3 regions of the Massilia pseudoviolaceinigra genome follow, and region 2 is predicted to be linked to each of the others. Evidence: predicted binding sites of a transcription regulator. Region 2 holds the regulator's gene; each other region holds the start of a gene.
The links. Region 2 encodes sigma-54, which starts transcription at its own class of promoters, with help from an activator protein. Its sites were predicted from a motif close to TGGCANGNAANCTGCTTT; they were not measured.
Positions count from the first base shown of each region.

Region 1: a site for sigma-54 is predicted at 3,989-4,006, ahead of RBA40_RS14260 (EDSAP-1 family PEP-CTERM protein). Genes of this name have one in related genera too.
Region 3: a site for sigma-54 is predicted at 1,946-1,963, ahead of RBA40_RS11060 (choice-of-anchor L family PEP-CTERM protein). Genes of this name have one in related genera too.

Region 1 covers NZ_JAVCWL010000013.1:27,841-35,524, forward strand. Annotated here, with positions in the region: gene RBA40_RS14245 (TIGR03088 family PEP-CTERM/XrtA system glycosyltransferase) at 1-174, opposite strand, end outside; gene RBA40_RS14250 (XrtA-associated tyrosine autokinase) at 295-1,062, opposite strand; gene RBA40_RS14255 (XrtA system polysaccharide chain length determinant) at 1,079-2,608, opposite strand; gene RBA40_RS14260 (EDSAP-1 family PEP-CTERM protein) at 2,979-3,920, opposite strand; gene RBA40_RS14265 (N-acyl amino acid synthase FeeM domain-containing protein) at 4,227-4,994, shown strand; gene RBA40_RS14270 (FAD-binding oxidoreductase) at 4,981-6,672, shown strand; gene prsT (XrtA/PEP-CTERM system TPR-repeat protein PrsT) at 7,060-7,684, opposite strand, start outside.
Region 2 covers NZ_JAVCWL010000005.1:64,181-71,864, reverse strand. Annotated here, with positions in the region: gene RBA40_RS06530 (M56 family metallopeptidase) at 1-276, opposite strand, end outside; gene RBA40_RS06525 (BlaI/MecI/CopY family transcriptional regulator) at 279-656, opposite strand; gene RBA40_RS06520 (enoyl-CoA hydratase/isomerase family protein) at 743-1,828, opposite strand; gene hpf (ribosome hibernation-promoting factor, HPF/YfiA family) at 1,928-2,293, opposite strand; gene RBA40_RS06510 (hypothetical protein) at 2,681-4,021, shown strand; gene RBA40_RS06505 (RNA polymerase factor sigma-54) at 4,044-5,516, opposite strand; gene lptB (LPS export ABC transporter ATP-binding protein) at 5,519-6,274, opposite strand; gene lptA (lipopolysaccharide transport periplasmic protein LptA) at 6,274-6,882, opposite strand; gene lptC (LPS export ABC transporter periplasmic protein LptC) at 6,879-7,502, opposite strand; gene RBA40_RS06485 (KdsC family phosphatase) at 7,524-7,684, opposite strand, start outside.
Region 3 covers NZ_JAVCWL010000009.1:126,623-134,306, reverse strand. Annotated here, with positions in the region: gene rarD (EamA family transporter RarD) at 176-1,042, shown strand; gene RBA40_RS11060 (choice-of-anchor L family PEP-CTERM protein) at 1,106-1,879, opposite strand; gene ettA (energy-dependent translational throttle protein EttA) at 2,184-3,851, shown strand; gene RBA40_RS11050 (REP-associated tyrosine transposase) at 3,973-4,437, shown strand; gene RBA40_RS11045 (porin family protein) at 4,625-5,179, opposite strand; gene RBA40_RS11040 (alpha-ketoglutarate-dependent dioxygenase AlkB family protein) at 5,383-5,976, opposite strand; gene RBA40_RS11035 (putative pterin-binding protein) at 6,033-6,614, shown strand; gene RBA40_RS11030 (hypothetical protein) at 6,637-6,999, opposite strand; gene RBA40_RS11025 (GNAT family N-acetyltransferase) at 7,201-7,684, opposite strand, start outside.

The DNA.
Region 1 (7,684 bases), on a different contig from region 2:
CGTCTTGATGTGGGCGTGATACTCCGAATAATCCTTGAGGCAGACAATGGCGTGCCGGTAGCGGTCCGGCGGCATGTGCTTGATCAGGTTGATCAAGCCGTTTTCGAGGCCGCCGATGTCGAGCTGGTGGATCAGGTGCACCACAAGACGGGGTGGTTCGAGGAAAGTTGTCATGGTCGACTCCGCAAAAGTTGATCGGGCGAACGGGGAGAATCGGGACGGGCGCGCTGTCAGGCCGCACGGTACCGGCCTGGTCCGGATGCCAGCGCCGGCGTCGGCTCGCGCCAGCGCTGGCTAGTCGTAATAGCCGTGGTAGTGCTCGCCCGGGAAGGCGCGTGCCTTGTTGCAAATGAGGTCGACGCGGGCGCAGTTGTCGAGCCGGGCCAGCGCATCCTTGACCTGGCGCTGGGTGGTTGTTTCGGACTCGACCACCATCACCACCTGGCCCATTTGCGACGCCAGCACTCCCGCTTCCGTGGTCAGCAGCAAGGGCGGCGAATCGAAGATGACGATCCGGTCCGGATAGCGGCTGGCGATTTCGGAGAGCAGCTTGCTCATTGCATGGCTGGCCAGCAGTTCGGTGGCGTGCTTGTTGTTGCGGCCCGCCGGGAGCAGGCTCAAGGTCGGGATATTGGTCTTGAGGATCACTTCCGACAGACTCAGGTCGTTCCCCAGCAGAATATCCATCAAGCCCAGTCCGGGCGCCAGACCCAGCACCCTCAGCACCGAGGGCCGCGCCACGTCGGCGTCGATCAGCAGCACCGTGTGGTCTTTTTCCATGGCGATGCTCATCGCCAGGTTGATCGCGCAGTAGGTCTTGCCTTCGCCGGGCAGGGCGCTGGTGACGACGATCAGATTGCCGTGCCGCACGCCGCCGGAGACCGCCGCGCGCGCATTGCGCAGCAAGGGCCGCTTGATGATGCGGAAATCCTCGGCCACGCTGGTACGCCCGCCATCGTGGGTGACCATGCCCATCTGGTGCAGGCGCGCCAGGTTGATGTCGACGTCGCGCGCCGGCTCGGCGCTGTGGCCGTCGGCGGGCGCAATGAGGGAACTGTCCACGTTGTACTCCCTGAGGTTAACCCGTAAGAAATCCGGATAGCATGACCGCGCCGTACAGGCTCAGCAGGCCAGCGAAAGCCAGCCCGAGCAGGTACTGGCCGCGCCGCAGCTTGCGCCGTTCGGCATCGGTCCAGCTCATCGAGACCGTGCCGATCACATTGAGTCCGGTGATTTCGCGCAGCGCGCTCGGGCTGACGAAGGTCGGACGGACCTGGCTGATCAGGAACGCCACGCCCAGCCCGGCGCACAGCGCGATGACCAGCACCCCGCTGTAGAACAGGCGGCGGTTGGGGCCGACCGGGGCGACCGGCATGGTGGGCGGATCGATGATGCGGAAGGTCATCATTTCGGTCGAGGAACTCAGATCGCCCGACAGCTTGGCCGACTCGCGCCGCGCGATCAGCTTTTCGTAGTTATCCTTGTTGATCTCGTAGTCCCGGTTGAGCTGGGCCAGCTGCGATTCGACTTCGGGCACGGCATTGCTCTGCTCCTGCAAGCGGTCGTGGCGCACACTGTATTCGTGCACGCGCACGCGCATGGCCGCCACCTTGGCGTCCGCTTCGGTCAGGGCCACCTTGAGCTGCTGCAGCATGGGACTGTAGAAGCGGCCGGGGTCGCCGTCGCGCTCGGCCTGCTTGCTCTCCTCGATCTTGCGCGCTTCGAGCTGGGCCAGCAGGCGGCGCGCGGCGATCACGTCCGGGTGCAGGTCGGTGTACTGCAGGCGCAGGGTGTCGAGATTCTTGTTGATCGCGGCCATGCGCGCATCGATGTCGGGATTGACGATAGTGCGCGCACGCGCGGCAACGCCGGCCGGCTGCGGATCGCCATTGATGCGCGCCTGGATCGCCAGGCGCGCCTGTTCGGCTTCGAGCAGGTCGATGCGCGCGGTGCTGAGCGCGTCGCTGGCAATGGCCAGCTGGGCGCTGTAATCGACGCCCTGGCGCGGCAGCAGGGCGCTGTTGCGCAGCTTGAATTCCTTGACCGTGTTTTCGGCCGCCACCAGGCGCTGCTCGTAATTCTTGATCTGCTCGTCGATGAAACGGATGGCTTGCTGCGAATCGCCCTTCTTGCCCTTGAAGCTGCCTTCGAGGAAGATGGTCAGCAGCGATTGCACCACGTCGTGCACCTGCTTCGGATTGTCGCCGCCGTAAGTGATCGAGTAGATATCGTTGGTGCTGGTGCCGGTGATTTTCAGGCGCGCGGCCAACTCCTCGACCTGGCTTTCGCGCTGGCGCGGCGTGGTGGCGTCGACGTCGAGGTCGACCATGCGCAGCACGCGCTCCAGGTTCGGGCGGCTGAGCAGGGTGCGGCTCATGATCGAGACTTGCTGCTGCACGTTCGGGATGCTGGTCATGCCCGCCATCAGCGGCTTGAGGATGCTTTGCGTATCGACGAACACGCGCGCCGAACTCTGGTAGTCGTTCGGCAAGCGCAGTACGACGATCCAGCCGGCGCCCGCCACCACCCACATGACGCCGACGGCGAGCCAGCGATATTTCCAGATGCCCCTTGCATGCAGCAGCATCTGGCTGATGAAGTCCTCCATATCGTGTGGGTCTCCGTAAGTCGGGCAGCGATCGGAAGGGCACCTGCCAGCTTCACTACGCGTTCGATTATATGTCTGAGGAAACAGTAAGATTCCGCTGATCACGGCCGCGTTGATTCGCGTCAAGGGGCGGAAAAAGCGGATGTCCGCGGCACCCTCGTGCAAAAAAAAACAGCCCGGTCAGGAGCGCTCCTGACCGGAAAAATGCAGGCTGCCAACGAGCCGTGCATCAGGATCCCCGCCGGGCATCCGGCGCCCGCATCCCCGGCCGGCGCGGACGGCGCAGCAGCGGTTGCGGACCCTGCGATGGCTTCGGACGACCAAGCCATCTTCTTCTTATTTGCATCGTGTTCGGCTTACTTGCGGCGGCTTACTTGCGGCGGCGTGCCAGCAGCGACATGCCCAGCAGGCCGAGGCCGAAAATCGCCAGGCTGCCCGGTTCCGGCACCGCCACCGTGTCCTGCAGCGCATTGGCCAGGGTGGTCTGGTTGATCGTCAGCTGGTACGTGTCGACCTTGTTGAGCCAGGGCGTGACCGCCGAGAAGCTCATCTTGCCCGGGTTATAGGTCGACATGCCGGGGAAGCTGTCGGTGCGGCTGACATTCCCAAAGCTGTTCAGTTCGCCCGGCTGATAGGCGAACACGACCTGCCCGGTACTCATGTTCATGATGTTCATGCTCCACGACAGGCGCGCGATGGCATTGGTCTCCATACCAGCGCCGGTACTGGCATAGGCCTGGGTGAAAGGCGTGCCGTCGAAGGCGATGGTCATGGTTTCGCCCACGCCGAGAGTGAAGTTGAACGAGGTCGAGGTGCCCACGTCGGAGTCGCCGGCGGCCTCGCCATCGGTCGCCAGGGAGGCGTCGGCGCGCGTTTCGGCGCGCACGCCGGCTTCTTTCGTGCCGATGCTCATGGCGCTGCCGGTCATGTTCTGGTCGGCGTAGCCGAAGGTGCCGGGCACTGGTGGCGGGCCGGAAAAGGCGGTGAAGTTGTTTTCGGCGCGCGGCGGATTGGGCAGTCCGACAAACTGATGGGCGACGTCGGGCGCGGTGCCGCTGAGGATGCCGCGGTTTTGCGGTTTTGCGGCCAACACCACGCCGTCGAGGGAGGCGGTGGCATGGGCCGAATTGGTGCCGTCGAGCATAGTGAAATCCGTCGACTTGAAGGCAGCACCGCTGGAATGGAGCAGGCGGAAATTGTCGACAACGAGGACGGCCTGGGCAAATGCATCGGCGCGCGCACCGTTCATGGCGGCCAGGCAAAGGCCGGCAATCGCCGCGTTTTTCAACAGTGATGTCGGGACTAGTTTCATAGTGAACTCTCCGGTGGGGATGAAGTGGGGAAGCGTCGACAGCTTGCGGCGCCGCCGTGCCTACCCTGTATGCAGCAAGCGTGCCAGCTCGATTTCACTCATGAAATCAACGACTTGCGAATCCGATCTCGGCAGTTACGCCGGTTCCGGGCGGGTCTGCCAAAATTCCCGACGCCGCGCGTTTGTTGCAGAACAATGGCGCGCGGGACAGCGTGAACTTCCGTACGGATGGCCCTGTCTGACCTACACAACTTTGCGCGCGGGCTGGCAGGCGGCACGCACGATCACGTGGAAGGAAAGAGAGCCATGTTTCAAGACGAGCTACCGATTGCAACGTTCGAGATGCCGGCGGGCTTACGCGAGCCGGACGGGGGCGTCGCCACGGCGACGGAACCCGATCCGGGCCAGGCAATGCAGGCATTTCATATCCGCCTGGCCAATTCGGCGGGACGGCGCGAAGCCGCCAGCCTGCTGATCCGCAAGATGTACGGCTGGCGCGGCTACGCCTTCGAGCCCAGCCTGCATCACGACCCGCACAAGGTCACCCTGTACGCGGAAACGGGCGGGGTGCTGGTCGGCACCATGAGCCTGTGCCTGGACAGCGAATTCCGGCTGCCGGCCGATGACAATTTTCGCGACAAGCTCGACCTGCTGCGCAGCCAGGGACGGCGCTTGTGCGAGCCGTCGCGCCTGGCGATCGACAAGGGCGTGACCAAGCGCGTGTTCGCTTCGCTGATCCATATCTCTTATCTGTACTCGCACAAGCTGCATGGGTTCACCGATTACGTGATCGAGGTCAATCCGCGCCACGTGATGTTCTACAAACGCATGCTGGGCTTTAGCGACTTCGGCAGCGAGCGCCCGTGCCACCGGGTTGGCGCGCCCGCCGTGCTGCTGCGCCTGCCGCTGGCGGAAATGGGCGAGCAGATCCGCAAATGGGGCGGGCTCATGGAGCAGCATGGCGAGGAGCGCTCCTTTTATCCCTACTTCTTTCCGCAGCATGACGAGCCGGGCATTACCGCGCGCCTGAACGGCGGGTATCACGCCACTGGAGGCCGCGATGCGTATTATTGAGGAGCAAAAATTCCGACACGAGCAGCCTGATTCCGGGTGGAAGCGCGGCGTGCTGGCGGCGCTGCGTCTCATCGTCGGCGCCGAGCATGCCAGCGACGACCCGGCCGCGCTGCGGCGCTACACCTGCAGCACGGCCGCGCGCAGCACCGTGCCGCTGGCGGTGGTGCGCCCGGGTACGCAGGCCGAGGTGGTCGCGCTGGTGCGGCTGGCCGGGGCGCGCACGCTGCCGCTGTATCCGCTCAGCACCGGACGCAACTGGGGCTACGGCGACGCCTGCGCGGTGGGCGACGCCCAGCTCATCGTCGACCTGGGCAGGATGAACCGCATTGTCGAAGTGGACGCCGAACTCGGCTACGCGGTGATCGAACCGGGCGTGACCCAGCAACAGTTGTCGGATTATTTGCACAGCGAAAAACTGAACTGGTGGATCGATTGCACCGGTGCCGGCCCCGACACCAGCTTCATGGGCAATATCCTGGAACGCGGCTTCGGTCACTCGCCGTACGGCAACCGGCTGCAGCACGTGTCCGGCATGCACATCGTACTGGCGAGCGGCGAGGTGCTGGCGACCGGCTTCGGCCACTATCCGCAGGCGCGTGCGGCCCATCTGTTTCCTTATGGTGTAGGGCCGTTTCTGGACGGGATGTTCACGCAGTCCAATTTCGGCATCGTCACGCGCATCGGCATCTGGCTGCAGCCCGCCGCCGACTGCGTGAACCATTTTCTGTGCACGATGTCTGAACATGAAGATATCGGTCCCGTAGTCGATGCACTGCGCCCCCTGCGCATGAACGGCACGCTGCGCAGCATTGTTCATATTGGCAATGACTTGCGCGTGATTTCGGGCGGCCGCGTGTTTCCCCGATCGCTGGCGCCGGATCAGGCCTGCCTGCCGCCGGCGGTGCGTGGCAGCTTGCGCGAGGCGGCGGCGGTTGGCGCATGGACGGTGTCGGGGGCGCTGTACGGAAGTGCCGCGCAGGTGGCTGCTGCCCGCGCGGCAATCAAGGCAGCCTTGCGCGGCACGCGCGCGCGGACAGCGTTCTTGAGCGAACGCAAACTGCGCTGGGGCGCTGCCATGGCGCGGGTTCTTGGATCGTCGCGGCCCGGCTTGCGCTTGCGCGCGCAGGTCGGCCTGGGCGAGGCGCTGTTTGCCATGAATCGCGGCAAGCCGAACGGACGCTTTCTCGCCGGCGCTTACTGGCGACGGCGCGAGGCGCTGCCACCCGGCTTTCCGCACAAGGCTGATCCGGCACTGGATAACTGCGGCATGCTCTGGATTTCGCCGGTGCTGCCGCTGCGCGGGAACGATGTGCTGAACTTGCACACGCTGGTCGAGCCGCTGTTCGCCGCGCACGGGTTTGATTTGTTCGTCACGTTCAGCATGATCAACGAACGCGCGCTGGGCGCGGTATTAACGATTGCCTATGACAAGGAGGATGAGGCCGAGGTGGCCCGGGCGAGGGAGTGCTACCAGGCGGTGTTCGAGAGCGTGATGGAGGCTGGCTACATTCCTTATCGCGTCGGCAACCAGTCGATGGCTGCGCTCGATCCGGGCGGCGATGTGTACTGGAACACCGTGGCCCGGATCAAGGCAGCGCTTGACCCGGACGGGCTGATCGCCCCCGGACGCTACGAGCCGGGCCGTGCGAAGGGGCTGGTGGCGGGCGGCACGGGCTGAACGGATAGCGTGCTGCGGCAAACTGACGGGTTTTTCCGATTGGCGATTGTGGCTCGGACTCGACGGATTGCTTGCGTCGGACACCAAGGTCCCTTGGAACGTGGACAAGCGAGAACGCAGACTATCGGCCCTGGGGGCTGGAGAGGAGGTATTGCCGCGCACAGCCGGCGCGTCGCCCGGTATGGAGTCCATTGGCCCAAATGGCCGGAAAGGGGGCAATTGCCGCGCACAAACCTTGCGTGGCTGGGTAAGGAGGCAAGCCAGTCCGGAGCACTTGCCTGCTCCGGACGCGGCCTATCGTCGCACTGCCGCGCAGCGTGTCGTGCCCGATTGAACTGCCCGTGGGCAGTTCGACGGCTGACATGCCCGGCTGCGCACGGCGCGTGATTACAGCGTGCGCAGCAGCGCGGCTGCCTCTTCGTGATGCGCTGAACGCTGCGGTTGCGCCAACAAGCGCTCCAGCTCGCGCCGCGCAGCCCGTTTGTCGCCCGCGCGCGCCAGAGCCGTGCTGAAATGGAAGTGGATATTCCCGGCTGCGGGCGCCAGCGCGCTAGCCTTCTGCAACAGGGGCAGGGCGCGCGCCAGATTGCCGCGTTCGGTGTAGATCCAGCCCAGGGTGTCGAGCACGGCAGGGTTTCCCGGCGCCAGCGCGTGAGCGCGCTCGGCGAAAGCTTGCGCGCGGCTGTCGCCGTTCTGCTGACAAGCCCAGGCGAGGTCGTTCAACGCGATGACATTGTCCGGCTCGACCTTGAGCACGGCTTCCAGATGGCCGATGGCGGCCTTGTAGTTGCCCGCGACGAGCTTGCTGCTGGCATAGTACAGCCGCGCCGGGACATCGGCCGGCCGGTCGCGGAACCAGTTGGCCATGCGCCCATCGGCGTCGGCGGCGCGGCCGAGTTTGTGCAGAGCGCCATGTATCTGGATCAGCAGCCCGCCATCGGGCTTGCGTTCAAACGCGCGCTCCCAGGCAGCGAGCGCGCCGGCATGCTGGCCTTGGGCCGCGAGCGCGTCG
Region 2 (7,684 bases):
CTCGCCGGCGCCGGAGTACTGCAGCGGCGCCGGGGCTGAGGCCACGGCGCGTTCGATCTCGATGGCCGGCAGCACGCTGTAGCTGGCGCTGTGCGGCAGCAGCGCCAGCAAAAAGGCGCACGCGATGGCCGCCTGCGACCAGAGCCACACCGAGCGGTGCCCGGCCAGCACCGGCCACACGCGCGTCGCGAGCGAGAGCAGCGCCAGGATGATGGCGGCCGCGATGCCGCAGGTGATGCTCGCTTTGAGGAAGGGAAAGGCGATTGCGTTAAACATGCTCACTCCTTCGCGTCCGGCCAGTCTTGCAGCATCTGTTCGAGTTCCGCGAGTTCCTGCTGGTCGACCAGTTTACTGCCGGTGAACATATTGACGGGCAGCGGCGCATCGATTTCCATCACGCGGCGCCCGAAGTCGCGCGCAAAGGCGGCCAGGGTCGTCACCTTGTCGAGCTGTGCGCGGTAGACCTGCACGCCATGCTGCGCGTGCTGCGACACCATCTGCTTGTCGAGCATGCGTTCGAGCGTCTTGCGGGTCGAGGAAAACGACCAGTCCAGTTCCGCGACGGCGCGCTCGTGCAGTTCGCGCGCACTCAGGGGCTGGTCTTTCCAGAGGACTTTGAGCAGGCTGAGTTCTGAAACCGAGGGAATGGCTGACATGACGATGCTCCACATTGTGACTGATGGGACAAGTATGCGACATTTGTCACATAAGGTCAAGCGCCAACCCGGCGGCGCGCCTTACATCAATCCAGATGGCGCAGCGGATGCGCCGCCGCCGGCCACACCGGCGCGAAGAAGCGCTCGACCATCTGGGCGTCGACCTGATCGAGGCTGGCCGGATTCCATTTGGGCGCGTTGTCCTTGTCGATGACGAGCGCGCGCACGCCTTCGAGCACTTCGCCGTGCCCGAAATTGTGGCGCACCACGGTGCGTTCCATGCGCAGGCAATCGGCGACATCCAGCGACGCGCCGCGCAGCAGCAGTTCGCGCGTCACGCACATCATCAGCGGGGAGCGCTGGCGCATCGCGGCCAGGGCTTTTTGCGCGAACTCGCCGTCGTCGCCTTCGAGCGACGCCATGATGGCCGCGACCGAAGCGGCGCCGAAATGGCGGTCGATTCCATCGCGCTGCGCGGCCAGGGTCGATGCGCCCGCATCAGCGGAAAACGGCGCCGCAAACGCCTCGATGGCCGCGCGCAGCTGCGCGCCCGGGGTGGCCTCGATCAGTTCCCTGAGCGCGCCCATGTGCGCCTGCGGCACGAACAGATCGGCCAGCCCGACATACAGGGCGTCGGCCGCGCCAATGGTCAGGCCGCTCAAGCCCAGGTAATGCCCCAGCTGCCCCGGCGCGCGCGACAGAAAATAGCTGCCGCCCACATCCGGAAACAGGCCGATATTCACCTCGGGCATGGCCATCTTGGTTTTTTCGGTGACGATGCGGATGCGGCACTCGGGACCACCCTGGGCAATGCCCATGCCGCCGCCCATCACCACGCCGTCCATCAGCGCGATATACGGCTTGGGGTAAAAATGAATCAGGTGATTGAGCGCGTATTCTTCGGTGAAAAAATCTTCCAGCAGCGCGCTGCCGCCCATCGGCGTGGCATGGCCGCAGTCGTGGAAAAAGCGGATATCGCCGCCCGCGCACAGCGCTTTCTCGCTGCTGCTGCCAATGACCACGGCATCGATGGCGGGGTCGTTACGCCATGCGCTCAACACCTCGGCCAGGTCGCGCACCATCGCCAGCGACAGCGAATTGAGGGCCTTGGGGCGGTCGAGGATAATCATGCCGGTACGGTTGGCAACGCGGGTCTGGACGAATTCGCTCATGGCTGGCCGGTAGAAGAGGAAAAAATGCGCTATTTTAGCGCGCATGGATGCAAAAAGGGCGCCACGCGGGCGCCCTTTGGCGAAAGGGACGGGGCCTGCTTATGCGGCCGACGGCGTCTCTTCTTCAGGCATCTCTTCAGGCATGTGCTTGATGGCCTGGTGATTATGGTCCTGGACCTTGCTCTTGTACTTCATGACCTGACGATCCAGTTTGTCGATCAGGGTATCGATGGCGGCGTAAAGATCGTGCGACAGGCTTTCCACATACACGGTTTTGCCCGACAGGCGCAGGTTGATCTCGGCCTTTTGACGTTTTTCTTTTTCCGTCAGATTGTCGACGGTGAGGATGACAGCAATATCGATCACTTGATCGAAATGGCGCCTTACGCGCTCAAGCTTGCTCTGTACGTATTCACGGATGGCTGGCGTTACTTCAAGATGATGTCCACTGATTGTGAGATTCATACACACACTCCTAATGATAATGGCACTTCTTGTTACTATCGTTCGTACGCATGGCAGCGCAGAGGAACAGCGTTATTACAGCACGGACGAGGTGATCCTGTACGCCCGCAAAATTGCCAATCGATTAATGGGTTTAATGGTATTCAACTCCTTCATTTTTGTACCCGAGCAACTTTCTCTCGTGTAGAACCAAGTGTATCAGTTATTTGGCATAGCACAAGGTAAGCACAAAGAAGCCAGGAATCAAGGGGAAATAGCCGGTATATTCTCTGCGGTATATCCTCGTAATACCGGCAGGATCGGAAAGTAGCAGGTGTGTAGACTAATATATATAAGACAACGGTCTTCACCTACAATCGCTTCCCCGCCCCTTTCCCGAATACCGATATGTTCAAGCGATCCGCCTTTACCTCCCTGCTGCGCCTGGCCCTGGCCGGCGCCCTGTGCAACGCCGCGCCGGCCTTTGCCGCCCTCAGTTTCGACCTGAGCGTGGCCACCAAATACGCGGTGGCGTCGCACGGCAACAACCCGCCGCCGGACGAGATCAAGCAGTACAAGGTGGTCCTGGGCGAACACTATCTGTCGGTGAGCAGCGCGAGCGAATCGACGATCTACGACCTGGCAACGCGGCGCCGCTACCAGATCGACCTGGCCAATCGTCGCTATGTCGACTACTCGCTGTTCGACGAAGCCGGCTTTCGCGTCCAGGAACTGAAGAACCGGTCGGTGCTGAACCGGGCGCTAAGCGTGGCCAAGGTCGACGTGCCGGCGTTCGACCCGGTCTTCGACGAACATGAGCTCTCGGTCGCGTCGGCGGTGCGCAAGCTGTCCGAATCGACCGAGGCTGGGGCCACCGTGCTGGCGGTCGACGGCAATCCGCTGGCGCGCATTCCGGCCGGCGGCACCAGCATCGGTGCCGGCGACGCGGCCAAGTTCGAGCGCATGATGCGCTACCGTTTCGGCGGCCACCCGCTGGTGCTGGCGCGCCTGGCGAGCGAAAAGCGCGTGCCGGCCGGCTTTGTGATGCATCACAAGCAGGTCGGCCACAGCCAGACGCGCACCTACACGGTCAGCGCGCTCAAGCAAAGCGCCCCCGCCAGCTACGACCTCAAGCCGTACAAGCCACGGGCGGCAGCGGCTGACGAACTCGATCAGCTGCTCGACAAGGCGCAGGCGAATGCCGCCCCGCCAACGGCGGCAGCCAGGCAAGCCTTCGAGACCGAGATCGCGCAAGCGTTCGCCGACAAGCGTGCATTCGACGCCATGCTCGGCATGTCCGAATTGGCGTTTGTCGGCGGCGAACAGATGAAAATGCCGACCCCGGAGCAGAAGGTGCTGCTCAACGCCGACCCGCAAGTGCGCGCGTTCGCGGCGGCGATACGGCCCAAGGGGAAGGCGGAGATGGAGGCGGCGCTCGCCAAGCTGCAGGAACTGCGCAAGCTCACCACACACAAGCAGCACATGCTGGCGCTGTTTGAAGCAAATTGGCGCGCCAAGCTGGGCGACGTGCGCGGCGCGCTCCCGCTGTACGCCAGCGTGTTGCGCGCCAATCCGGCGCTGGCCGGGGCCTACAAGGATATGGGCGATGCGCTGTTCCTGAGCTACGACATGCCGCGCGCCTGGCGCAGCTGGGATGCGGGCCGGCGCATGGCGCCGGGGCTGGAACAGTTCAAGGCGGTGAACCAGTACGAGCAGGTGCTGCTGCGCGAGCACCCGGAGTTTTTCTAGGCGCCGCGCAGCCCTGGGCAGGCTAGAGGCACTTGCGCAGGGCGACCGGCGGAATCTTGAGCGCTTCGCGGTACTTGGCGACCGTGCGGCGCGCGATCACCATGCCCTGCTCGCCCAGCATGTCGGCGATCTTGCTGTCCGACAGAGGGCTCTTGGGATCCTCGGCGCTGGTCAGCTGCACGATCAGCGCGCGGATCGCCGTCGATGACGCTTCGCCGCCCGCTTCGGTAGCCACGTGGCTGCCGAAAAAATATTTGAGCTCGAACATGCCGTGCGGCGTCATCATGTACTTTTGCGTGGTCACGCGCGAGATCGTACTTTCGTGCAGGCCGAGCGTGTCGGCGATCTCACGCAGCACCAGCGGGCGCATCGCCACCGCACCGTGCGAGAAGAAATTGCGCTGGCGTTCGACAATCGCTTCGGCCACCCGCAAGATGGTATCGAAACGCTGGCGCATGTTCTTGATCAGCCACTTGGCTTCCTGCAGCTGCGCGCCCATCTGCCCTTCACCCTTGCCTTGCTTGAGCAGCGCGGCGTACATGCTGTTCACGCGCAGGCGCGGCATGACATCGTTATTGAGCATCACCGACCAGCCGTTTTTCGCCTTGCGCACGATCACGTCCGGCACCACGTAGTCCGACACGTCCGACGCGAACTCCGCGCCCGGATGCGGATTGCATTGGCGGATCACGGTCTGCGCCTCGCGCAAGTCCTCATCGTCGCAGTCGAGCGCCTTTTTCAGCTTGTTGAATTCACGCTGCGCGAACCAGGTCAGGTGGTTTTCCACAATCGTCAGCGCCATGCGCCGCGTGACCAGCGCCACGCCCGGCATGCGCCGGATCTGCAGCGCCAGGCATTCGGACGCATTGCGCGCCCCCACCCCAACCGGATCGAAACTTTGCAGCAGCGCCAGTGCGGTGCGCAGTTCTTCGATCTCGATCTCCAGCTCGGGCGGCATGCGCTCGTGGATTTCTTCCAGCGTTTCGGTCAGGTAGCCGTTGTCGTCGATGGCGTCGACGATCAGTTCGACCAGCGCGCGGTCGCGCGCCTCCAGCACGGTCACGCGCATCTGCTCCATCAGGTGCTCGCGCAAGGTGGTGGCGGAGGCTTCCAGCTGCGGGCGCGAATCCTCGTCGTCGGACGTCTTGGCGCGACCGAGGTCGCCCCACTCGCCATCGTTGTCGCTGCTGGCCGGGCTGTCCGTCTCGCCGCCTTCGAAGCCCTCGCCTTCGCTTGGTGCCGGCGCGTCCTGGGCACCCGGCTCGGGCGCCGCTTCGGTCGGGGTCGACGTGCTGCTGATGGCGCCATCGCCCAGCAGGCGCACCGAGTGATCGAGCGGGTCGTCGAGCCGTTCGAGCAGCGGATTGTCGCTCAGCAGCTGCTCCAGCTCCTGGTGCAGTTCCAGGGTCGACAACTGCAGCAGCCGGATCGACTGCTGCAGCTGGGGCGTGAGGGCGAGGTGCTGTGAGGTACGTAGTTGAAGGGACTGTTTCATGCCTACATCCGGAAGTGTTCGCCCAGGTAGACCCGGCGCACGGATTCATCGGCGATGATGTCGTCGGGTCGACCGGAGGCGAGCACCGCACCCTGGTTGATGATGTAGGCACGGTCGCAGATGCCCAGCGTTTCGCGCACGTTGTGGTCGGTGATCAGGACCCCGATGCCGCGCTGCTTGAGGAAGCGCACGATGCGCTGGATCTCGATGACCGCAATCGGGTCGACCCCGGCGAACGGTTCGTCGAGCAGCACGAAGCGCGGATTGGTCGCCAGCGCGCGCGCGATCTCGACCCGGCGCCGCTCGCCGCCCGACAGCGACATGGCCTGGTTCTCGCGCAGTTTTTCAATTTGCAGGTCGGCCAGCAGGGTGTCGAGGCGCTCGTTGATCTGGGCCTTGGTCAGCGCCTTGCCATCGACCTTCTGCAGTTCCAGCACGGCGCGGATGTTTTCTTCCACCGTCAGCTTGCGGAACACCGACGCTTCCTGTGGCAGATACGACAGGCCGAGCGCGGCGCGGCGGTGAATCGGCAGGCTCGAAATATCGACTCCGCTGATATCGATCGTGCCCGCGTCCGACGGCACCAGGCCGACGATCATGTAGAACGAGGTGGTCTTGCCGGCGCCGTTGGGTCCGAGCAGGCCGACCACTTCGCCGCAATCGACCTGCAGCGACACATCGCGTACGACCAGGCGCTTGCCATAGCTTTTCTGCAGCCCGCGCACGATCAGCGTACTGCCGCAATTCTTCGCTTCCATCATTGGGTTCCCGCCGCTGGCGTGGTGACCGGCGCTGGCGCCGGTGCTGGTGCTCCCGGCGGCGTGCCCGGTGCGGCGCGCGGCTTGCGCGGCGCGATGATCATGGTGCCGCGACCCTGGCCCGGCTTGTTGGTGCCGCTGGCGTCGTTACGCGCCAGGAAAACTTCCTTGCGGCTGTCGTAGGAAATGAATTCGCTCTCGATTTCGTTGGTCGGCTTCTGGCCTTCCAGCTGGCGGATCTTGGCGCCCGAGAAAAGCTTCATCATGTCGTTGCGTTCATCGTATTCGATGCGCTGGGCCTGCCCTTCGACCCACAGGTCGGGGCCGCCGTCGCGTTTCTGGCGGAACGTGGCGGCCTTGCCGGGGCTGGCGGTCAGCGTCACGAACATGTCGCCTTCCGGCGTGTGCTTGACGACGGCGCGGTCGGACTTGAGGATCAGGGTGCCCTTGGTGACGACCACGTCCCCCGTGAATATCGTCACCTGGGTTACTTCGTTGGTTTCAAGTGAACCGTAATCGATCACCGCCTTTTTGGTGGCATCGGCCTTTTCGGCGGACGCGGTCACCGCGGCCAGTCCGAGCAAAGCGAAGGCTAGAAATTTTTTCATTGTGGTTTACCTGTGATGGGTGGCGCTGCGCGCGCCGCTTTCGGTGGATACACGATCTGCCCGCGGCTGGCGAACTTGAGCTCGCGCGTCGCGTTGTTCGCCTCCATGCCGGTCCCGGTGATGGTGGCAGTGCCCAGCGTGACCTGGACCGGCTGGTCCGACGTCATGCGGTCTTCGTCGATAAAAACGGTCAGCGCTTCGGTCTTGAGCTGCATGGCGCGGTTGGTGGGCGACTCGGGCCGCACCACGTTGACATTGCCGATCAGGTCCGCCTGGTTCTGGGCGTGGCGGATGCGCGCGCGCTGCGAGGTGATGGTCGTGACCGGCTGACCGGGCGCGACGCCCTGCAGCACCGGCAATTCGACATCCGAGGAATCGTCGATCGGGCGGTGCGTGAGCTTGGCGCCGGAGACCAGGTAGCGCGGCTTGCCCTCGGGCGTCATGCGCACGAAGCTGAATTGTTCGACGATGTAGTCGGGTTCATTCTTGAAACTGTTCGGATCGACCGAGGTGTCGCCGTTTTGCGCCAGCTGCACCAGCCAGAAGGTGCCGAAGGCGAAAAAGGTCCCGACCACCATGGTTGCGGTCAGACGCCAGCGGTGTGCGGTGCGCTTATGCATGGTCGTTCCTTGTCGTTTGCATCAGGCGAAGTACGGCGCCAGGGCCGTCTCGTAGGTGCCCTGCGCGCGCATGACCATGTCGCACACTTCGCGCACTGCGCCGCGCCCGCCGCCGGCCTTGGTGACGTAATGGGCGCGATACTGCACTTCCGGGTGCCCGGTCGGCACGGTGACGGCAAAGC
Region 3 (7,684 bases), on a different contig from region 2:
ATACCCTTGGTTACAGCAAGAACGTCCCTTGCCGACGAAGACGCCATGATAAACGCTGTGGGCGGATGAGTGCGTTTCCGATGGCAAACTGGCACGATCGGCGAATGGGCCGCGGCCGGCAAGCTTCGCCTATCTGCGAGATAATATTTATCTAATGAATCTCTGATTGTCACTCATGCGTACCGGCATCCTGTCCGCCGCCCTGGCCTTCCTGTGCTGGGGTCTGTTTCCCTTGTATTTCCATGCCCTCAAGGAAGTGCCGCCAGCCCAGATCATGGGTCACCGCGTGCTCTGGTCGCTCCTGTTCCTGGTGATCGTGCTGACCATCCGCCAGCAGTGGAAATGGCTGGGGGCGCTCAGGCAGCAGCCGCGCGTGGTGGCCAGTTTCGCCCTGAGCGCGCTGCTGCTCAGCTTCAACTGGCTGCTCTACATCTGGGCCGTCAACAGCGGCCATGTGATCGAAGCGAGCCTGGGCTACTTCATCAATCCCCTGTTCAACGTGATGCTGGGCTACCTGGTGCTCAAGGAAAGGCTGCGCACCGTCCAGTGGGTGGCGATCGCGCTGGCCACCTGCGGCGTGCTGTGGCTGACCTGGCAGGCCGGGCGCATGCCCTGGATCGCCCTGCTGCTGGCCGCGTCCTTCGGCGGCTACGGCTTGCTGCGCAAGACGGCCTCGCTGGGCGCGCTGGAAGGCTTGTCGTTTGAAACCATGCTGCTATTTCCGTTCGCGCTGGGCTTCGTGATCTGGCTGACCATGACGGGCGACAATGCCTTCTTGAACAGCCCGTCGAACGGCACGCGCTGGCTGCTCATCGCGTCCGGGCCGATCACGGCCATTCCGCTGCTGCTGTTCGCCAGCGGCGCGCGCAAGATTCCGCTGTCGGTGCTGGGATTGCTGCAGTACATCGGGCCGACCATCCAGCTCAGCCTGGGTATCTTCCTGTTCCACGAAGCCTTCACCCAGGAGCGCATGATCGGCTTTGCGATCATCTGGAGCGCGCTGGCCCTGTATGCGGCGGAGGGACTGCTCAAGCGCAAATAAGCACGCGGCGGCAGGACAAAAAAATAGCGGCCGAGGCCGCTATTTTTCATTCCAGCGACGCGCTTACGCCGCTTTTTTGCGCTTGGCGACGGCCAGACCGGCCAGGCCCAGACCCAGCAGGGCCAGGCTGCCTGGTTCAGGCACGCCGACCGGGTCGCCGGCGAAGGTGCCGCCCTGGATGAAGACGCCCGAATCGAGATTCGCATCGCCGCGGTCCTGGATCAGGAATTCAAAGGTGTTCACGCCAACCAGGCCGAAGGCTTTGGCGGTCATGACGGTGGTCAGGCCATCGTAGCCGGTGTCGACGGTCTGTTTGGCATTGTCGCGGTAGTAACCGGCATTGATATTGTTGTTCACGTTATTGATCGACACGACGCCGTTCGCGCCAGGAACCAGGGCGATGTTCTTGCCGTTGAGCTTGAGTTCGAACAGGTCGTTGTACTCGGTGCCGACGAATTCGTTGTATTCCTCGGACGCGAAGACATAGTTGAAGAACACGTTGCCGGTGGTGCTGGTGAAATTGAATTTGAGCGAGGTGGTGGTGCCGTCGCCGGAGCAGCTGCCGCCGTTGTTGCCGCCGACCGCGCAGGCGGTGCGGCCAGTGGTCAGCAGGACGCCCTGGCCGAAACCGATGTTGCCGCCGTCGGTGAAGGTGCCGCTGGCGGCCGAGGTGGCGCTGGCCAGGGTGGCATTGGTGATGCTCACGCCGGTGCCGCCCAGGGCGTTGGCCAGGGTGCTTGCGTTGGTGGTGTTGGTCACGACCAGTGCGTGTGCCGAGCTGGTGGCCAGAAGAAGTGCTGCGGCCGACATCACGCTGCGGATCAAGTTAAATTTCATTGTTTGTTCTTTTCAGGTAAGAGTTGGAATTCTGTTTTTCTGTGAGCGCGGTGCCCGATGAAAAATTAAGCAATTTCCATACCTGAAATAAAAGATGCACTAAATCAATGACTTGAAGAAACATTGCGCCGTGCCATGTTTGTAAGTGTAAAGAATTCCGACACTTTGCAGCAAGAATACTTGCAGCATGCATAAATTGGGCAGCGATCGCAGCGCACGCCAGCGGGAGCGGCACAGGAAAGGGCCAATCCGGAGGCGACTTATTGTATCCTGTTGACCTTCCGTCCCCATTTCAAGAAACTCAATGGCCAATTACGTCTATACCATGAATCGCGTGGGCAAAATCGTCCCGCCCAAACGCCAGATCCTCAAGGATATTTCCTTGTCGTTCTTCCCCGGCGCCAAGATCGGCGTGCTGGGCCTGAACGGCTCCGGCAAGTCGACCTTGCTGAAAATCATGGCGGGCATCGATACCGACATCCAGGGCGAAGCCGTGCCGATGCCGGGCCTGAACATCGGCTACCTGCCGCAGGAACCTGTGCTCGATCCCGAGCAGACGGTGCGCCAGGTGGTCGAATCGGGCCTGGGCGAAGTGTTCGAGGCGCAAGCCAAGCTGGAAGCGGTGTACGCGGCCTATGCCGACGAAGACGCCGACTTCGATGCGCTGGCGACCGAACAGGCGCGCCTGGAAGCGATCATCTCGACCTCCGACGGCGGCAACCTGAACCTGCAGCTGGAGATGGCCGCCGACGCGCTGCGCCTGCCGCCGTGGGACGCCAAGATCGGCATCCTGTCCGGTGGCGAAAAGCGCCGCGTGGCACTGTGCCGCCTGCTGCTGTCGAAACCCGACATGCTGCTGCTCGACGAACCAACCAATCACCTGGATGCCGAATCGGTCGACTGGCTCGAACAATTCCTGCTGCGCTTCCCGGGCACCGTGGTCGGCATTACCCACGATCGCTACTTCCTCGACAACGCCGCCGAATGGATTCTCGAACTCGACCGCGGCCACGGCATTCCGTGGAAAGGCAACTACAGCTCGTGGCTGGAGCAAAAGAGCAACCGCCTCAAGCAGGAAGAAGCGACCGAGTCCTCGCGCCAGAAAACCATGGCCAAGGAACTCGAATGGGTGCGCCAGAATCCGAAAGGCCGCCAGGCCAAGAGCAAGGCCCGCCTGGCGCGCTTTAACGAGCTGTCCGAGCACGAATACCAGAAACGCAACGAAACGTCGGAGATCTTCATTCCCGTGGCCGAGCGCCTGGGCAATGACGTGATCGAATTCAAGAACGTGTCGAAATCGTTCGGCGACCGCCTGCTGATCGAGAACCTGTCGTTCATCGTGCCGCCGGGCGCCATCGTCGGCATCATCGGCCCGAACGGCGCCGGCAAGTCGACCCTGTTCAAGATGATTACCGGCAAAGAGCAGCCCGACAGCGGCGAAGTCGCCATCGGCCAGACCGCGCGCGTATCCATCGTCGACCAGAACCGCGACGACCTGGCCAATACCAAGACCGTGTTCGACGACGTGGCCGGCGGCGCCGATACGCTCACCGTGGGCCGTTTCGACATGCCGTCGCGCGCCTACCTGGGCCGCTTCAACTTCAAGGGCTCGGATCAGCAAAAGATCGTCGGCAACCTGTCGGGCGGGGAACGCGGCCGTCTGCATCTGGCCAAAACCCTGCTGCAAGGCGGCAACGTCCTGCTGCTCGATGAACCGTCGAACGATCTGGACGTGGAAACCCTGCGCGCGCTGGAAGATGCCCTGCTGGAATTTGCCGGCAGCGTCATGGTCATTTCCCACGATCGCTGGTTCCTGGACCGCATCGCGACCCACATCCTGGCGTTCGAAGGCAACTCGCAAGTCACTTTCTTCGACGGTAACTATCAGGAATACGAAGCCGACAAGAAGAAACGCCTGGGCGAAGAAGGCGCCAAGCCGAAGCGGATCCGCTACAAGCCGCTGACGGTGTAAGCGGACAGGTCCAGCCAGCGCGCGCTGGCGCTACGCCTTTTTGCAGCACAGCTCGTTTCAGAAGTCCCTCACTTTTGCGCTAATCGACCTATAAGCACGCCGAGCCCGGCACACTGGACAGATGAATGACTATCGCGCCAACCGGGTCGCCGGGCACAGTTATTTTTTCACGGTCCGCTTGTCCGAGCGCGGCAGCACGCTATTGACCGACCATATCGCCGCTTTCGGCGAGGCTATTCGCCAGGCGCGCAGCCGCAAGCCGTTTCATGTCGATGCCTGGGTTGCCCTGCCCGACCATGCCCACGCCATCTGGACCTTGCCGCCGGGCGACGAGGATTGCGCCACCCGCTGGCGCGCCGTCAAGATTGCGTTTTCCAAATCCCTGAGCAAAGCGCGCGCGACGCGGGGCACCGAGATCATCTGGGAACCGCACTACCAGCAGCATTGCGTCGGCAGCGACGACTATGCCGGCCTGGTCGACTATATCCACCATAATCCCTTGCGTCACGGCCTGTGCGGCGCGCCGCAGGAGTGGCAATGGTCGTCGGTGCACCGCTTTATCGCGGCCGGGATGGTGGCGTACTGAGGGGGTTTTACCGGGGAGGGAACGGGGTGCAAACGCGGCCCCGGAAAGACAAAGCGCCTCCCGGTGGATACAGCAAGCGGAGGGGGCGCTTGCTGCACACACTGGAAGGCGCCGTGCCTGTTCCGGTCTGCCCTTCTGTCAACTGCGGCCCGGGCTTCGCGCAGCGCGCAAAGCCACGGGCGCCCGATCAGAAGCTGTAACGAGCACCAACGGTGATGGCGTCTGCCTTGGCACCGAAGTCCTTGCTCTTGCCATAGCGCTCATATTCCAGCGTCAGGGCGACCTGCTTGCTCAGGTTGTACTGGCCGCCAACGGCTCCGTACACGCCTGTCTCGCTTTCCTTGTAGCGCAGGTTAGGCGAACTGCCTTCAACCTTGGTATAACCAGCGCCGAGCTTGCCGTAGACCGAAAACATCTCGTTGACAGGCATGGTGGCCTTGCCGGCGATGTAGGCGCGCTTGCCGTCGGTAGTGCCGCTGCGGGTGTCATTGCCGATCTTGTAGTTGAAATCGGCCTTGGTCAGGTCGGTGTAACCGGCTTCCACGCCCCACATCGGGGTGATATCGAGGCCGCCGAACACTTTCAGCGATGGCTTGTAGCCGTCGCCGTCGTCGCTACCGCTAATTTTGTAGCTGTGATCGGACGATGCGACGCCCACACCAACGTAAGGGGCCGGGCTTTGCGCCTGGGCAGCGGTCATCGCGGTGGCGCCAGCGATCAATGCAAAAATGAGCTTTTTCATGCGGAATCCTTTGTGTGAAACAGTCTGTTCCGCAATTCCCAATGAATTGCGAGGTAACCAAGATAGCACCACCGAATGGACGCATGAAGGGGCATTCCGTAAGACTTGTAAGGAAATGTAACGTGAAAAATAGTGTGACGCTGAAATTACTGACTATGCGTTCAGCTATATGTATTTTTCAGTTAGGCGAATTTAAGCGGAAATTAAAAGATGAAGCGGAAAGTTAGGTTCACGCGCGGGCCGCTGGGGCGCGTCGACTTGTTAATTCCGTGCTGCCAGTGCTTTTGTGTATTGCCTGACATCACTAGTAAAGTACCGTCTTTTAAGACTAGCTTAAGTGTCTGTTTGGTCTGTTTGTGGCGCAGGATGAAGGTTCTTTCAGCGCCATAACTGAGCGAGGCGATCACCGGCGCAGGGCCGAGCTCGGCTTCGTCATCGCTGTGCATGCCCATGCTGTCGCGCTCGTTTCGATAGTAATTGAGCAGCACGCTGTTGAAGCGCTGGCCGCAGGCGGCCTCGACCGTCTCCTTGAGGGCCAGCTGCAGCGGCGTGAACGGCAGCGGTTCGAGGCGCAGGCCGGAATACGTGTAGGCCGCCTCGCCGTGCCAGGCGGTCAGGCGCGGCTGCGGATGCTGCTTTCCCCACAGGGTGATCGATTGGGCGCGCCAGGCAGTTTCGGCAACAAGGCGCGCGAGCACCTCCGCATTACTCAGATGAAAAGGCAGCTGGGGCAAGACCGCTACCGTGCCATCGTCGAGCGGAAAGGGGGTTAACTGACTTTGTTGAAACAGGTCCATGGAAAGCGGCTTGGCGATATGATGGCAGGATGACACGATAGACGAGGTATTTTCGCATGAAAAAACGCCACTTCCTGGGCGCCGCCGCGAGCGTCGCTGCCCTCCCCGCCCTCGCTGCCGGCACACCAGCCCGACAGGCACCGGGACCAGCCCTGCTGACCCTGACCGGCGCCCTGGCGCGCAGCAACCGCGGCCCGTTCGACCCGGTGCTCGACCAGATGATGCACAAGCAAAAGATCAGCTTCGACAAGGCGTTCAGCCTGGATTTCGGCGCGCTGCTGGCCCTGCCGGCGGTCGGCATCAATCCTACCCTGGAATACGACGCCAAGGCGCATGCGCTGCGCGGCCCGCTGCTGCTCGACGTGGTGGCGGCCAGCGGCACCCGCCTGCGCGACGACGCCAAGCTGGTGCTGCGCGCCGTGGACGGCTATGCGGTCGCGCTGCCCGTGGCGCAGGCGCGCGCGCAGCGCTTCATCGTCGCCACCCATCTCGACGGCAAGCCGATGGCGCTGGGCGGGCTGGGGCCCTTGTGGGCCGTGTACGATGCGGATCGTTTTCCCGACATGGCCGCAAGGCCGGTGGCCGAACGCTTCGGCGCCTGCCCGTGGGCCCTGTATCACATCGAGGTCACGCAATGAGGCCGCCCTCGGCGGCAATCGCTCAGGCGTAGGCTTCGGCCAGCGACATCACACGCGGCGTGACGGTGATGCCGACGTTGCCGAACAAGGTATCGATGTCTTTCAGATTGGCCTCGCACTCTTCGGTTTTCCAGCCCTTGAAGATATCGGTGCCGTCTTTCTGGAAGTGCAGGTCGAGCACCTTGCCGCGGTCCTTGTGGGTGTAGGCCTCGCTGTGGGTGTTCTGGAAGCCCAGCTCGGCGAGGCCGGCGAGGATCGCACTCGGTGGATTGTCGGGGTCGGTGGCGAGGAAGACGCCGAAGGTCTTGCCGGGGGGCTTGGCGGCGATATCGACTTCATAAATGCCGGGCGCCTTTGTCACAGACGTACTTTTCAAAAATAGCATGCTGGTCTCCCTCGTCGACGTAAGCAGGGGCATGGGAATGCCTGCCGTTTTGGCAATTCTTCCGCAACATCACCGTAACGGTCTAGCTTATTGCGATTTTTTGCGTTTGTCGATGCATGGTTGCATCTTTTCGCATTAATGCATCAGCCGCGTTGCATAAGCGGCGGGCGATCCGGTGCACCGGCCGCCAGCTTGACCCCTTTACCGTGGCGCCGGCCTGAGCCAGCCCATCAAGGCGTCGTCTTCGATCTCCCCGCGCGAGTTCCTGACCCGGCCGCGCAGGCGCCCTTCTTCGATGAAACCGAGCGAGGCATACAGCGCGCGCGCCTTCACATTCGATTCGCGCGCGAACAGCTCGACACGCGTAATGTGCAGCATGCGTTCGCTCACCTCGGCCAGCAGCGCGCCGAACAGGCCGCGACCCACGCCCTTGCCCTGGCACCCGGGCGCCACCGCGATGGTCAGGTCGGTCAGCAGGTGCGCCAACGCGGCAATGCCCACGCGCGAGGCATGAATTTCGCCATGGATCACGCCATCTTCTTCGTAGACGAATTCGATGCCGTCGGCGGCCGCTTTTTGCATGAAGCCGCTCACATAGGCGTCCGTGACCTCGTCCGGGGTGCGCGCAATGCCGTCAGGGATGCGCGCCACCGCCTTGTACAACGCCACCAGCTGCGCATGGTCC